3 regions of the Geomicrobium sp. JCM 19037 genome follow, and region 3 is predicted to be linked to each of the others. Evidence: predicted binding sites of a transcription regulator. Region 3 holds the regulator's gene; each other region holds the start of a gene.
What was found. Region 3 encodes LexA, which represses DNA repair genes until DNA is damaged. Its sites were predicted from a motif close to CGAACATATGTTCG; they were not measured.
Positions count from the first base shown of each region.

Region 1: a site for LexA is predicted at 2,699-2,712, ahead of uvrB (excinuclease ABC subunit UvrB). Genes of this name have one in related genera too.
Region 2: a site for LexA is predicted at 2,629-2,642, ahead of JCM19037_RS22235 (YolD-like family protein). Genes of this name have one in related genera too.

Region 1 covers NZ_BAWZ01000004.1:104,508-108,919, reverse strand. The annotation lists partial or broken gene uvrA (excinuclease ABC subunit UvrA) at 1-625, opposite strand, end outside; gene uvrB (excinuclease ABC subunit UvrB) at 657-2,630, opposite strand; gene JCM19037_RS03750 (PDZ domain-containing protein) at 2,813-3,799, opposite strand; gene JCM19037_RS29120 (S41 family peptidase) at 4,114-4,412, opposite strand, start outside.
Region 2 covers NZ_BAWZ01000008.1:22,356-26,767, forward strand. The annotation lists gene JCM19037_RS22230 (N-acetylmuramoyl-L-alanine amidase family protein) at 1-359, shown strand, start outside; gene JCM19037_RS06190 (hypothetical protein) at 462-668, shown strand; gene JCM19037_RS06195 (DNA-binding protein) at 844-1,089, shown strand; gene JCM19037_RS06205 (helix-turn-helix transcriptional regulator) at 1,541-2,224, shown strand; gene JCM19037_RS22235 (YolD-like family protein) at 2,249-2,593, opposite strand; gene JCM19037_RS06215 (YxeA family protein) at 3,575-3,913, shown strand; gene JCM19037_RS06220 (DUF4429 domain-containing protein) at 4,069-4,412, shown strand, end outside.
Region 3 covers NZ_BAWZ01000001.1:134,095-138,506, forward strand. The annotation lists gene JCM19037_RS29770 (transketolase C-terminal domain-containing protein) at 1-722, opposite strand, end outside; partial or broken gene JCM19037_RS29775 (hypothetical protein) at 719-1,485, opposite strand; gene JCM19037_RS00650 (DUF896 domain-containing protein) at 1,591-1,815, opposite strand; gene JCM19037_RS25380 (hypothetical protein) at 1,975-2,139, opposite strand; gene lexA (transcriptional repressor LexA) at 2,288-2,935, shown strand; gene JCM19037_RS00660 (SOS response-associated peptidase) at 3,244-3,909, shown strand; partial or broken gene glnA (type I glutamate--ammonia ligase) at 4,024-4,412, opposite strand, start outside.

The DNA.
Region 1 (4,412 bases), on a different contig from region 3:
GATGCGGTCTACCACCACTTCAATATTATGCTTTTTATTCTTCTCCAGCGTAATCTCTTCAGACAAGTCAACAATCGTATCGTCAACACGAACACGGACAAACCCTTGTTTCTTTAAGTCCTCAAATACTTTAACGTGCGTACCTTTTCTCCCAGAAACGACAGGCGCAAGAATTTGCATTTTCGTTCGTTCTGGATATGTGAGCAGCTGGTCAATCATTTGCTGAACACTTTGGGACGTAATGGGAATGTGGTGTCGCGGGCAATAAGGCATACCAATACGGGCAAATAACAATCGTAAATAATCATATATTTCAGTAACGGTGCCAACGGTTGATCGCGGGTTTTGGCTCGTCGTCTTCTGGTCGATGGAAATCGCAGGCGATAAGCTTCAATACTGTCTACATCTGGCTTATCCATCTGTCCCAAAAACTGCCTTGCATACGAAGATAATGATTCCACATACCGGCGCTGCCCTCAGCATAAATCGTGTCAAACGCAAGGGATGACTTACCTGAGCCCGACAACCCTGTAAATACAATAAGTTGATCGCGAGGAATGGTCAGATCTACATTCTTTAGATTGTGTGATCTTGCACCTTTAACTTGAATATTCTCTAATGCCATAAGTCGGGTCTTCCCTTCCATCCATAGTCGATTAGCTACCCTTTAGTTCGATGAGCACATCTCGTAACTCAGCTGCCCGTTCGAAATCCAATAAGCGCGCAGCTTCTTTCATATCTGTTTCGATCTTCTCGATCGTTTTCTCTCGTTCTTCTTTGGACATCTGTTTTGGTTTCTTTACGACCGCGCTGTCTGTTTCGTCAGAAGAGACCGTCGCTTGCACCGTCTGTGGTACAGCTTTTTGAATCGTCTTCGGTTCGATGCCGTGCTCTTCATTATGCTTCTTCTGGATGGCGCGCCGGCGCTCAGTTTCATCAATAGCGACCCGCATCGAGCCTGTAATCTTGTCCGCATACATGATGACTTGACCTGCTGCGTTTCGTGCCGCACGACCCATTGTCTGAATGAGCGATCGCTCCGCTCGTAGAAACCCTTCCTTGTCAGCGTCTAAAATTGCAACAAGGGAAACCTCAGGGATATCCAACCCTTCACGCAACAAGTTAATGCCGACGAGACAATCAAACTCACCGAGGCGTAACTGCCGGATAATCTCCAGCCTTTCTAGCGTCTTAATATCAGAATGAAGGTATTTTACTTTAATACCAATTTCCGTCAAATATGTGCTTAAGTCTTCCGACATCTTCTTCGTAAGCGTCGTAATGAGTACTCGTTCACCTTTTTCTGCACGTTCATTAATCTCACCGATGAGGTCATCAATTTGACCTTCAATCGGACGCACATCAACAAGTGGATCAAGCAGCCCCGTCGGCCGGATAATTTGTTCAACCATTTCCGGAGACTGTTCCTCTTCATAAGATCCAGGTGTTGCGGAGACATATACCGCTTGCGATACCCTACCCTCAAATTCATCGAACTTTAATGGGCGGTTATCCATTGCTGATGGCAGACGGAAGCCGTGATCAACAAGCACTTGCTTTCTCGCTTGGTCTCCGTTATACATTCCCCGTACTTGCGGTAACGTAACGTGCGATTCATCTACAATTAAAAGAAAATCTTCTGGAAAGAAATCAATTAACGTGTACGGGGATTCGCCAGGGTTCCGGAACGTAAGGTGTCTTGAATAGTTCTCGATACCTGAACAAAAGCCCATTTCATGCATCATTTCAATATCATAACGCGTCCGCTGTTCTAGTCGCTGCGCTTCAAGCAATTTGTTGCGACCGTGCAACACGTCAAGCTGTTCCTCTAATTCTTTCTCGATATTCACAATCGCTTTCTTCATCTTTTCTTCACGAGTCACAAAGTGCGAGGCTGGGAAAATAGCGACGTGATTACGATCCCCGATGACTTCACCGGTTAACGCATCTACCTCAGTGATCCGGTCAATCTCGTCACCAAAAAACTCTACACGAAAACATTGCTCATCACGAGATGCTGGAAAGATTTCTACAACATCTCCACGTACGCGAAACGTACCACGAATAAAGTTAATATCATTGCGTGTATATTGAATGTCTACCAAGTCATTGAGTAGCTCATCGCGTCCTTTTTCCATATCCGTGCGTAAGGAAACGACAAGATCACGGTATTCTTCCGGTGATCCTAAGCCATAGATGCAACTTACACTTGCGATGATGATGACATCATCACGTTCAAAAAGCGCGCTCGTTGCCGAGTGCCGTAACTTATCAATCTCATCATTAATGCTTGCATCTTTCTCTATAAAGGTGTCCGACTGAGGCACATACGCCTCCGGTTGATAATAATCGTAGTAACTAACAAAGTATTCCACAGCATTGTTAGGGAAAAATGCTTTGAACTCATTATATAGCTGACCAGCAAGTGTCTTATTGTGTGCAATAATTAACGTCGGTTTCTTTACTTCTTGAATGACGTTCGACATCGTAAATGTCTTGCCTGTTCCCGTCGCTCCAAGCAACACTTGGTGACGTTTCCCATCACGAACCCCTTTCACAATCTCTTTGATTGCATTCGGTTGATCCCCTTGCGGTTCGTATTCCGATACTAACTCAAAATCTCGGCTCAAAACAGGTTCCTCCTTCTGTCAACAACGATCATCTTCTTTGTGTAAGTATACCATAGCGAAAGAAAAAGCGAACATATTTTCGCTTTTTCTTTTCCAATGTCCATAAAAAGACATTCCCGTTTTTGGCATGATTATTCATAGAATGCCTCAATCGGGAATGTCTTATAACAACTTTGTTTTAATTATCCATGTGAGTCGTAACTATGCCACTCTTCACGGCTTTCGGGCTTCAAAAAGATAATGCCTAATTCGTGATGCTGATTATCGTAAAGAGCGGCTTGTTCGATCCGCTTTTCACCTTGAGCATCAACAACTTCGACCCGTCCATACGCAGGGTTAATTTGCAGCTTTTGGTAGAAACTCCACTCGCTATTGACCGGTTCTTGGTGTACTTTTGTAATGATTTCCCCTGGTTTTAAGCCCATCTTGTCTGCAGGAGAATCAGTAATTACTGCAAGAATCATCACTCCATCAGACCGTGGCGTGAAGTATGGAATTTGACGACCTTCCCTTGATGCCCGCAATATATGAACGAACACTACGAAGGCGAACAACACTGAGACCGTTACGAGTGATGAGAAAACATCAAAGTACACAATAGTTGCACCGACACTTGCCAGTACAGCCAACCAAAGCGTACGGATCGCCGTACGTTGTATTTGCTTGTACAGTAGTTCAGTTTGTGAACGCGCTCGGTGTCCAATGAGTATGGGTAGTAGTACGAGCGAAACTTCATTTCCGAACGAAAATACTGGCCACCAACCGATGTCAGAAAATCCACTTCCAGGAATGAATATGAAAATGGGAATGAGCCAAGCTCGTTCCACCATTTGTCCACCAATCCACTTTCCTCGCTTACTCTTTGTCCGAAGCGGCGAAAAGTGTGTCGGTTTCTTTAACCGAATTAGAAGGATGGCTTCCACTATGAGGAGCAGCCCAACGAGAACGAGTACAGGAAACGCCTCAGCTTGTCCTACTTGCACAAATGGCAGTTCCACATTGAAAAAGGCGAAACCAACATCCAATAAGTACGCAATTAACAGTGCATATGCAGCTGATAAGAAACGCGCACCGAATACGATGAGAAGCAATGCATACAGCATTGCAGCCATTAAAATGTATGCAGGTGCGAACACCAAACCGAGTAGCAAAACGACAGATGAAAGCACGATCTGCTAACACACCGGGAATAAGCGGGTAAAACAATTCATTCGTCCAAGCCCCGATTCCTGTATGAAACATCTTACGTTCTCTTTTAACGCGGCGGTACCCTAACCAAGCCATAAAAAGTAGTGCGATATATGTAAGTGGGTGCACAAAAAACAAACCAATTCCTGTAAGCAACTCGTTCAGCCACGTTGGCATCGCGCATCCCTCATTTCTAGATCTTTCCTTTATTATAACTGAGTCATCAGAAAATAGCTTCCTAAAAAAGAACCATGCATTCGCGTATCCAAAGAGACGAATGCATGGCCTGCTTCATTTAAGATGCTTGTTCTAAAATCACTTCAATGGCTCGGTTCAATTGCCGATCATTACTTGGCTCTCGGATTTGTTCAACAATGCTTGTATGAAGCGCTTGAGCGGTCTCTTCGTTGATCGTACCGTTCACATCGAGGTCGTCCGCCATCTCTTGAAATGCAATAACTGCGTTCTCTGTTTGTTCGTCGAAATACCCGTCTGTTCTTCCTGGCTCATAACCAAGACCGAGTAAGATCTCTTGAGCACTGCGTACTTGATCGTTGTTATCGTTTGGCTCTAACGGTTCATCAATCGCCAATG
Region 2 (4,412 bases), on a different contig from region 3:
CTGGGGTTAACAGCGTGGAGCAAGTCAAATCTGAGACTACAGAGGATGAGGTGATTTATGTGTTGGCTGGAGAATTTGAGTGGGGATCAAACAAAAAGGCGTTTGAGCAGGCGCTCAGGCGTTACGGCAACGTCAACGAGCGCGAGGCTTACGCTAACGATAAACTCAAGCTGGAGGATGCGTTGGGTGTCTTAGCAAAAGGCATCGATGCTGAGCCATCTGATAGCGTAGCAGAGGCGCATCGAGCGTCGTGGGATAAAGCCAAGCGAGTAGGCGTGCTCAATGGCGAGCGTCCCAAGCATTTTACGACTCGGGAGCAACTTGCGTCTGTCCTAGACCGCACTGGTCATCTGGATTAATCCACTAAAATGCGGGGAAATTCCTGCCATTTATTTTTGGTTTACCTATAGACACGTATATATAGATATGATATAATTAAAATATAGAAAGGAGGTAATAACTTGGAGATAGCGAAAGAATTAGCTAAGATATTCAAAGACTTGGCTATCGGAATCGGAGCACTTGGGCTACTCTACATCCGGCTTAAATCTCAAAGGAGAAAGCCCAAAAGCAAGCAGAAACGAAAGAAGCCCCATGCAAGAAGCGAAAGGGCAACAGGTAAAACGCTAGGTGAGGGATTGCGCCCCTCACCTTCCATACTATCATAAATTGGAGGGATTCAAACATGAACAAGATTGAAATTTCGTTCGCATTACTGGTAGCAATAGCGTTGTTATTTACAAACTGGTATGAAACGACTTTAGGGATTGTATCTATAACCGTTGCGGTAGTGTGTATGATTACAATATTTTTGATCACTCGTAACAAGAGGAGAGAAAAAGCATGAAGCACACCATTAACAGTAAAGATGAGCTTATAGCATTTGTCGACCACTACGTTTTGACCCCTAGTGAAGTAATGGAGATCCTCGATATTAATCGCCAAAGACTCTCTGCATTAAGTGCGGGTGGTAGGTTAAACCCGGTGAAGAAAGAGGGGAAAACTACAATCTATTACAGGCCGGATGTTGAAGCTTTAAAAAAGGAACTGGAAAAAGGGCGAGAAAAGTACAGACCGTACGACCAATAAGCCGCATAGCTTGCGGGCTACATAAGGGAGTGGATCGCATGAACAAGTTTCGAAGCAACCTGTACAAGCTAGCTCGTATCTTGGGAGACATTAATGCAGTAAAGAAAGGGACAGTCGGCAATCGCATCGCTAGAAGGGCGGCGGGTAAGGTCACAGGCCGAGGGTTACGGCGGATCTTCAAATGAGTGGGGTTGGAATATATCACTAGTAAAAAAGAATCAAAATATCTGTCAATTTGTGTTATAATGGAAATCCATCATTTGTTCGGTGCTTATCGAGCAATTAACCTCCACTATCGTGGGGGTCTTTTTTATGCCTAAAAATCCTTGGATTCTGGGCTTATTAGTTTCTATTGGTGATTCAACTTAGAATATTGACAACAAGATGAGTTTTGTATATCATTAATATACCGAATCGTAATAAATTGAATTCACTGAGGAGGGGAGTCTGTTTGAATCGTATATCTTTGTATAGAAGACAAAGTAAACTAACGCAAAGTAAGTTAGCTATAAAGATGGGGATTAGTCAGAAAAGAGTTTCGCAATTGGAAAGTGGCACTTCTGATCCCTCTATCTTTGAAATTCATAAGATGACTTATTTATTTAATTGTAGTTTTGAAGACCTTTACCCTAAAAAAGAGGAGCGTGGGAATGGAATGAATATATTTATAAAATATAAAGAATTAGAAAAGCATGCGGATCCCGATTTTACTCACTTAACCTATGGTGATGCTGATAATTTACGTGGGGCTAACACAAAAAAGAATGCAAAAATAGGGAGTTACGCTTTTTTCCATACGTCAATTGGAGATCAAGAGTATATTACAGCATACTATTTAATTGATAAAATACTTGAGCGCGGAGCTGATGGTAAACGAATTGATCAACTAAACAGTGCTGCGAAAGTGGATCATATTGTACTTGTAGGGGACCGTAATAAGTCAAAAATTCTGTCTACCCCTCTTGCATTGGACAGAAAATTGATTAAGGATTTGCCATCCTTAGGGATAACAGAAAACTATTTAGATAATTCGAAAACAGAGTTATTCGGAATAAGTAGTAAAACTAGGAATCATCGTACGATTAGCGATAAAGAAGCAAATCATATAATTCAATTGTGTAAGAATAAAGGTTAAACCCAAAAAGCTAGGTATGTTAATCTACCTAGCTTTAATATCAGAAATCACATCAAATTTTAAGTAATGCACCTCATCCCCAGCAAGCACATGAAACTGCCGTTGGTCATGATTGACATAATGGCAGTGACCGAGCACCTCGTAAAACAAGCCATCCTGCCAATACTCAAACTTAATCAACTGGTTATGCTCCATGCAGTCATCTAAGATGAGAGCAAACTCTTCCCATTGCTGCTCATCAATTTCTGGTTTATCCACCTTTTTGTGGTCCTTTTGATGATCTAGCCACGCCTCGCGCCACTCAGGTAAGATCATACGCATTGATTCCCAGCGCATGTTTGAGCCGGGCGTTAGTTTGTTGTCTCTCATGATTCACCTCATAGAACATTTGTTCTTATTATATAGGAACGAACGTTCGTGGGCAATGGGTTTTGAGATTGACGCAATATTGACGCAGGATTTTTTCGATCTTGCGTCAACTTTACGTAGTATGACTTTACTCGAATGATTCAATGATGCGATCTATCAGTAAATATTGAACGCTATATAATAGGAAGTAATGTGCTTATACAGCCTTCTAAGCTGTGGGTCGGGAGTTCGAATCTCTCCTGGGACGCCATTTATAATAATTACCAACCCCAAAATGGGGTCGGATCGGGGTCGATAATTTATATCAGCCCTTTTTTTGTGTGTAAATTTATAATTCGAGCAATGTCACCCCGTATCATCTACTCGTGAGGAAAGTTAAAATTATACGAACAATAACGATGTAATTACAGACAGTGACAGCTTTTTCAATAGTACATCAAGTTTAAACCCCGCGCTTGGATCTTTCCACCCTAACGCATTTATTATTTTTTCTCTACATGTAAAAAGGCGGGATAAATCATCATCAAAAGTGATACTACTCGTAAACGCATCTGTGCCTATTTCAGCAGCATTAGGCACGTAGTGTGATGGTGGCTTCGTCGAGGGTGATGATTGTGAGCCGGCGTGCGCAGCATGAGAAACGTAGCTTTTAAACAGCACAGGGAATATGAACGCCCAATGAGAAGTTATTTTTTTGTGCCAATATTCAATGATTTAAAGCTATTTATTTCAATTCAATGCTAATCATGTTAAATCTAATAATCAACTTTATCTATATCGAATCCATAAAGTAGTAAGGAATTCAACGGAATTTTGTTTGTTCAATTTATATGTATTTTCTTTATCCGATGTAAAAAGAGGAACATTTCAGTTTGCCCACTACCTTACAACATCGTAAGCTGACGTAAGATCAATCAATTCAGCATCGTGCGTCAAGGAGGTAAAATGTGTGTTAAAGACATAGGTTCAGGAGGCAATATGATGAGAAAAGCAGTGATTGGCATTAGTGTAGCAGTGATTCTAGGAATTGCTGCATTTATCGGGTTGTATTACTCGTTGAGTGATATGACTAGAGCGAACATCAACCCGTTTATTCAAGAAGAATATTGGTATGTTCAAGTTGATGAAGATGGCATAGTTGCTGAAGATGAGCAAGGAACTGTCTATTATGAGCTACCTGCAATGAATGAAGATGGAGACGAAATGGACATTGAGTTTACAGCGCTCAGTGAATTAAGAGAAGGTGCGTTTATTCAATTAACGATGAAAGAAGGCTTTGTGATGACGTATGAAGAGGTAGGGGAAGAGGACGTTCCTTAAGCGAGTAGTTAAATGTTAAGTATAAATGTATTGCACCATAAAGATTCTCTCAAACGTGTTTACTTGTGGTACACTTTAATCGATTATAACGTGTTTTAGGAGAGGATCTTGATGAGTGAGATTTAAAAGGCAAAGGGACGAATGGCCAACTAGAGTTGCACGAACATAAATTGGTCATTAAGCGAAAAGGGCTAACGAATAAGATGTTACATGGGCTCAAAGGGGATAAAGAAATATCCATTAGAGAGATTACCTCGATTCAATATAAAAAGCCAGGACTCGTTGCCGGCTATATTCAGTTCTCGTTTAGAGGGGGAACTGAGGCACAAGGGGGTGTGTGGCAAGCGGTAAGTGATGAGAATACGATTACGTTTAACCCCGGTCAAAACAAGAATTTCCTAAAAATAAAAGAAGAGATTGAAAAGAGGATCAATGATCTTTACGCCACTCCAACCGTCACTCAGCCTACGAACCAGAACTTGAACGATTATGATGAGAT
Region 3 (4,412 bases):
GATGAGGTTTGCTCGACAGGTTCATGAGTTGGTCCGTCTTCCCCGACAGCAACGCTGTCATGGGTAAAGACAAACGTCGAAGGCACGTTCATTAATGCCGACAAACGAATGGCCGGACGCATATAGTCTGAGAACACGAGGAACGTCGCTCCGTATGGATGTAATCCACCGTGAAGAGCGATACCGTTCACTGCTGCAGCTGTTGCAAATTCTCGAACACCAAACCATACGTTTCTCCCTGTTCGATTTTCTTTCGTAAAGTCGTCATGATCGTTCATCATCGTATTGTTAGAAGAAGCAAGATCAGCTGAACCACCAAACAACGCATCCGTTTGTTTTGATATTGCACTAATCATTTCACCAGAAGCTTTTCGTGTAGCCAACTTATCTTTTCCTACTTCATAAGCAGGAAGATCTAGAAGCGCTTCTTTATTAAACCATTCTCTGGCAAACGCACCTCGAAGTTCTTCTGCTTTTTTCGGTTCATCTTGTTCGTATGCGGCCAATGTATTTTCCCAATCGCTAAACTGCTTTTTATTGTTTTCTTTTAAAGAAGCAAAGAATGAAGCCACTTCCTCAGGCACATGGAACTCATCGTGCTCCCATTTATAGCTTTCTTTCACGAGTACAGTCTCGTCTGCTCCGAGAGCTTTCCCGTGAGCTTCATTCGTACCTGCTCTGTTCGGGGACCCAAAACCGATGACTGTCTTAATTTCAATCAAGCTTGACGCGGATCCGCTTTTGCATCTGCAATTGCCCGGTCAATGGCATCAACATCACTTCCATCTTCTACAAGAATCGTGTGCCAGCCGTATGCATCGTAACGTGCCATTACATCCTCAGAAAACGAGCGATTCAAATCTCCATCTAAAGAGATGTCATTTGAATCATACAAAACAACAAGCTTCCCAAGTCCGAGATGACCCGCAAGGATGCGGATTCTGAAGCGACCCCTTCCATCACATCTCCGTCACCACAAAGAGCGTACGTGTAATGGTCAAACAGCTCATGTTTGGATGTATTGTATACTGCGCTCAGGTGGGATTCAGCCATTGCCATACCTACAGCCATTGCAAGGCCTTGACCGAGAGGTCCTGTTGTTGCATCCACACCTGGAGTATGTCCGTATTCAGGGTGACCTGGCGTTTTACTTCCCCATTGGCGGAAGTTCTTCAGTTCATCCATGCTCAAGTCATATCCACTAAGATGAAGCAGGCTATATAAAAGCATTGATCCGTGTCCGGCTGAAAGTACGAAACGGTCACGATCCCACCAGTTTGGGTTATCTGGTTCGTGCTTTAAATGTCTTGTCCACAATGCAAACGCCATCGGTGCTGCACCCATCGGAAGCCCCGGGTGACCGGAATTGGCTCGATTAATGCTATCAATGGATAACGTACGAATCGTATTAATTGCTTTTTCTTCTACTGTATTCAACACTCGTTCATCCTCTCCATCATTCCTATTAAACCTACTCTTGTCCATGATATACGGTTTTATTCATCAAAACAACCTTTAGAGCGGTTTGTTCATGACATTGAAAAAACCTGGATGCACCGTCCAGGTTGATGGGTTAAGCTATTCATTCTGTTAATAGGAACGCCTTCGTTTCTTTAATGAATGAGGAGTCACATCGCTTCCATTCTCATCAACCACTTTAACGGCTTGTAATTGCTTCTTAAAAGATGTTCTTAGACTACTCAAGTACTCATCTCTAAGCGAATGCTGTTCGAACTCTTCGTCATGAGTTAACCCCATCGTCCTTGCCCGCTTGGCAAGTTCGTTCATACGGTCGATTTTCTTACTAGAGTTCATCACGGATCCTCCTTTCGTTATTTATCATCGTTCTCACACATTAGTATGTATATTCCCGAACAGCAAAAGAAATAAACCTAACATTTATAATTTAAAGAATTTAACCGGTTCGTCATTGTTTTCAGACCTCACGTAAAACGATGGCCAAAGTTATTAGTTTTACTTATATGAAAGAAATGCTGGATTTAAAACGACGGGTTCACTCGCCGCTAATGACGTTTGGGCTACAAACAACATGACAGCGACCGCAAAACCAAACAGAAGAATAATGAGCCACTCTTCTACCGTTTTCCTCTTTATAAGTGCTTTTGATAACTTGACCATCTGATCCCCTCCAAAACGTATGTTCGTATAATGATCATAACCGGAACAAATGTTCTTGTCAACAAGAAAAACAGAACGAGTGTTTGCAAACACATGTTTTGTATGCTATGCTTTTCCTAAGATTGGAAAGAGATAATGAGGTGAAACGATGACAAAGTTATCCGCACGCCAAGAACGCATTCTTACTTATATTAAAGATAATGTACGCAGCAAAGGTTACCCGCCGTCCGTACGAGAAATCGGTGAAGCTGTCGGTCTCGCTTCAAGCTCTACTGTGCACGGTCATTTAGCACGATTAGAGAAGAAAGGCTTTATTCGGCGTGACCCTACAAAACCTCGCGCAATCGAAGTGTTAGGATTAGATGGTGCAACGACAGACGCCTCTTCATACACCGAGAACAGCAATGCACCAGCAGCAACCGCTTACGTACCCGTTATCGGTAAAGTTACCGCTGGTCAACCGATTACGGCTGTTGAGAACATTGAAGAATACGTCCCTCTCCCTGAATCTTTTGTTGGGAATGAGTCGGTTTTCATGCTAACCATTGTCGGTGAAAGTATGATAGATGCCGGGATTTTGGACGGGGATCAAGTCATTGTTCGGCAACAACAGACAGCGAATAATGGCGATATCATCGTTGCAATGACTGAAGAGCAAGAAGCGACGGTAAAGCGCTTTTACAAGGAAGGTAATCAAATTCGTTTGCAACCAGAAAATGAAACGATGGAACCGATCTATTTAGATAATGTATCTGTGCTAGGGAAAGTGACCGGCGTACTGCGAAATATTCATTAAAGAACTGTTGAAATAATCTGTGTAGACACACAGGTTTTTTCTTTTTCGTTTTAAGTTTACATAATGTTTTTATTGTTTACTTTTCCGTTCTTTCACATAGAGAGCGACCCCGATCACACTAAGCATTCCAATTCCTGGTGTAGCGATCATAAGTGACACAATTAATCCAAACTCAAGCATACGCGGACCCCTTTAGTGTCTTTTACATCTAGTGTATGCAAGTAAATTTCCCACGTACCCGAGCGTTTGCACATTTGCCAGTTTGGGCACGATAACGGTATCTGAATAGATGAAGGGAGATATCGTTCATGTGCGGCCGATTTACATTCTTTGAGCAATTAGAAACCCTAGAAAAGCTATTTAACAACAAGTACAGACAGAATACCCCACTACCAACAAGCTATAATATCGCACCGACTCAATCAATTTTTTGCGTTTATCATGACGGTACGTACGAACAGTTAAAAACGGTCAGATGGGGACTCATCCCCTCTTGGGCGAAAGAACAGAAATCTAGCCGTCCACTTATTAATGCCCGAGCAGAGACCGTCACAGAAAAACCTAGCTTCCGTCAATCCTTTCAAAGGAGGCGATGCATCATTCCTGCCTCTGGCTTTTACGAATGGCAAACGAAAAACAAAAAGAAGCAACCGTTTCACATCCAATTAAAAAACGGTGACCCGCTCGCTTTCGCAGGCATTTGGGATACGTGGTCAAACGACACAGAACAGATGACGAGCTGCGCTATTATTACGACAGAAGCAAACGAATTGGTCGCTGACATCCATGAGCGCATGCCGGTCATTCTCTCCCCTGCTGATTTCGATCGTTGGCTAGATCCAACAAACACCGACCCCCAATCGGTAACCCCAATGTTAGAACCCTATCCTGCCGGAGACATGATTGCTTACGAAGTATCCCCACGAGTGAACGACCCAAGATCTAACGATGCTGAGCTAGTGAACTCGTTATAGGTCGAGTCGTTACGTGCAATTTTTCATCAAAAATTGTGGGCAAGCCAACCTGTACCACATTCCACGAGACATGTAAAAAAGCCCTATCCCCTAAAGGATAAGGCTTTTTCCATTTTAGTATGCTTGGAAATATTGCTCTCTTTCCCAAGGGTGAACTTGGGTTCTAAACATATCCCATTCGATTTCTTTAGCTTCAACGAAGTGTTCCATTGCATGCTCGCCAAGTGCGTCGACGAGAATTTTGTCGGCTTTTAGTTCTTCAAGCGCTCCTTTTAAGCTACCAGGAAGGGCTTCGATTCCTTCGTCTTTAAGTTCTTGCTCATCCATTACATAGATGTTGCGGTCTGTTTCTTCTGGTGCTTGAAGCTTTCTTTTGACACCGTCAAGACCTGCAGCAAGCAGTGCGGCCATTGCCAAGTATGGGTTGGCAGATGGGTCTGGGCTTCTCACTTCAATTCTTGTGCTCGCTTTTCTAGAAGAAGGAATTCGCACAAGTGGACTAC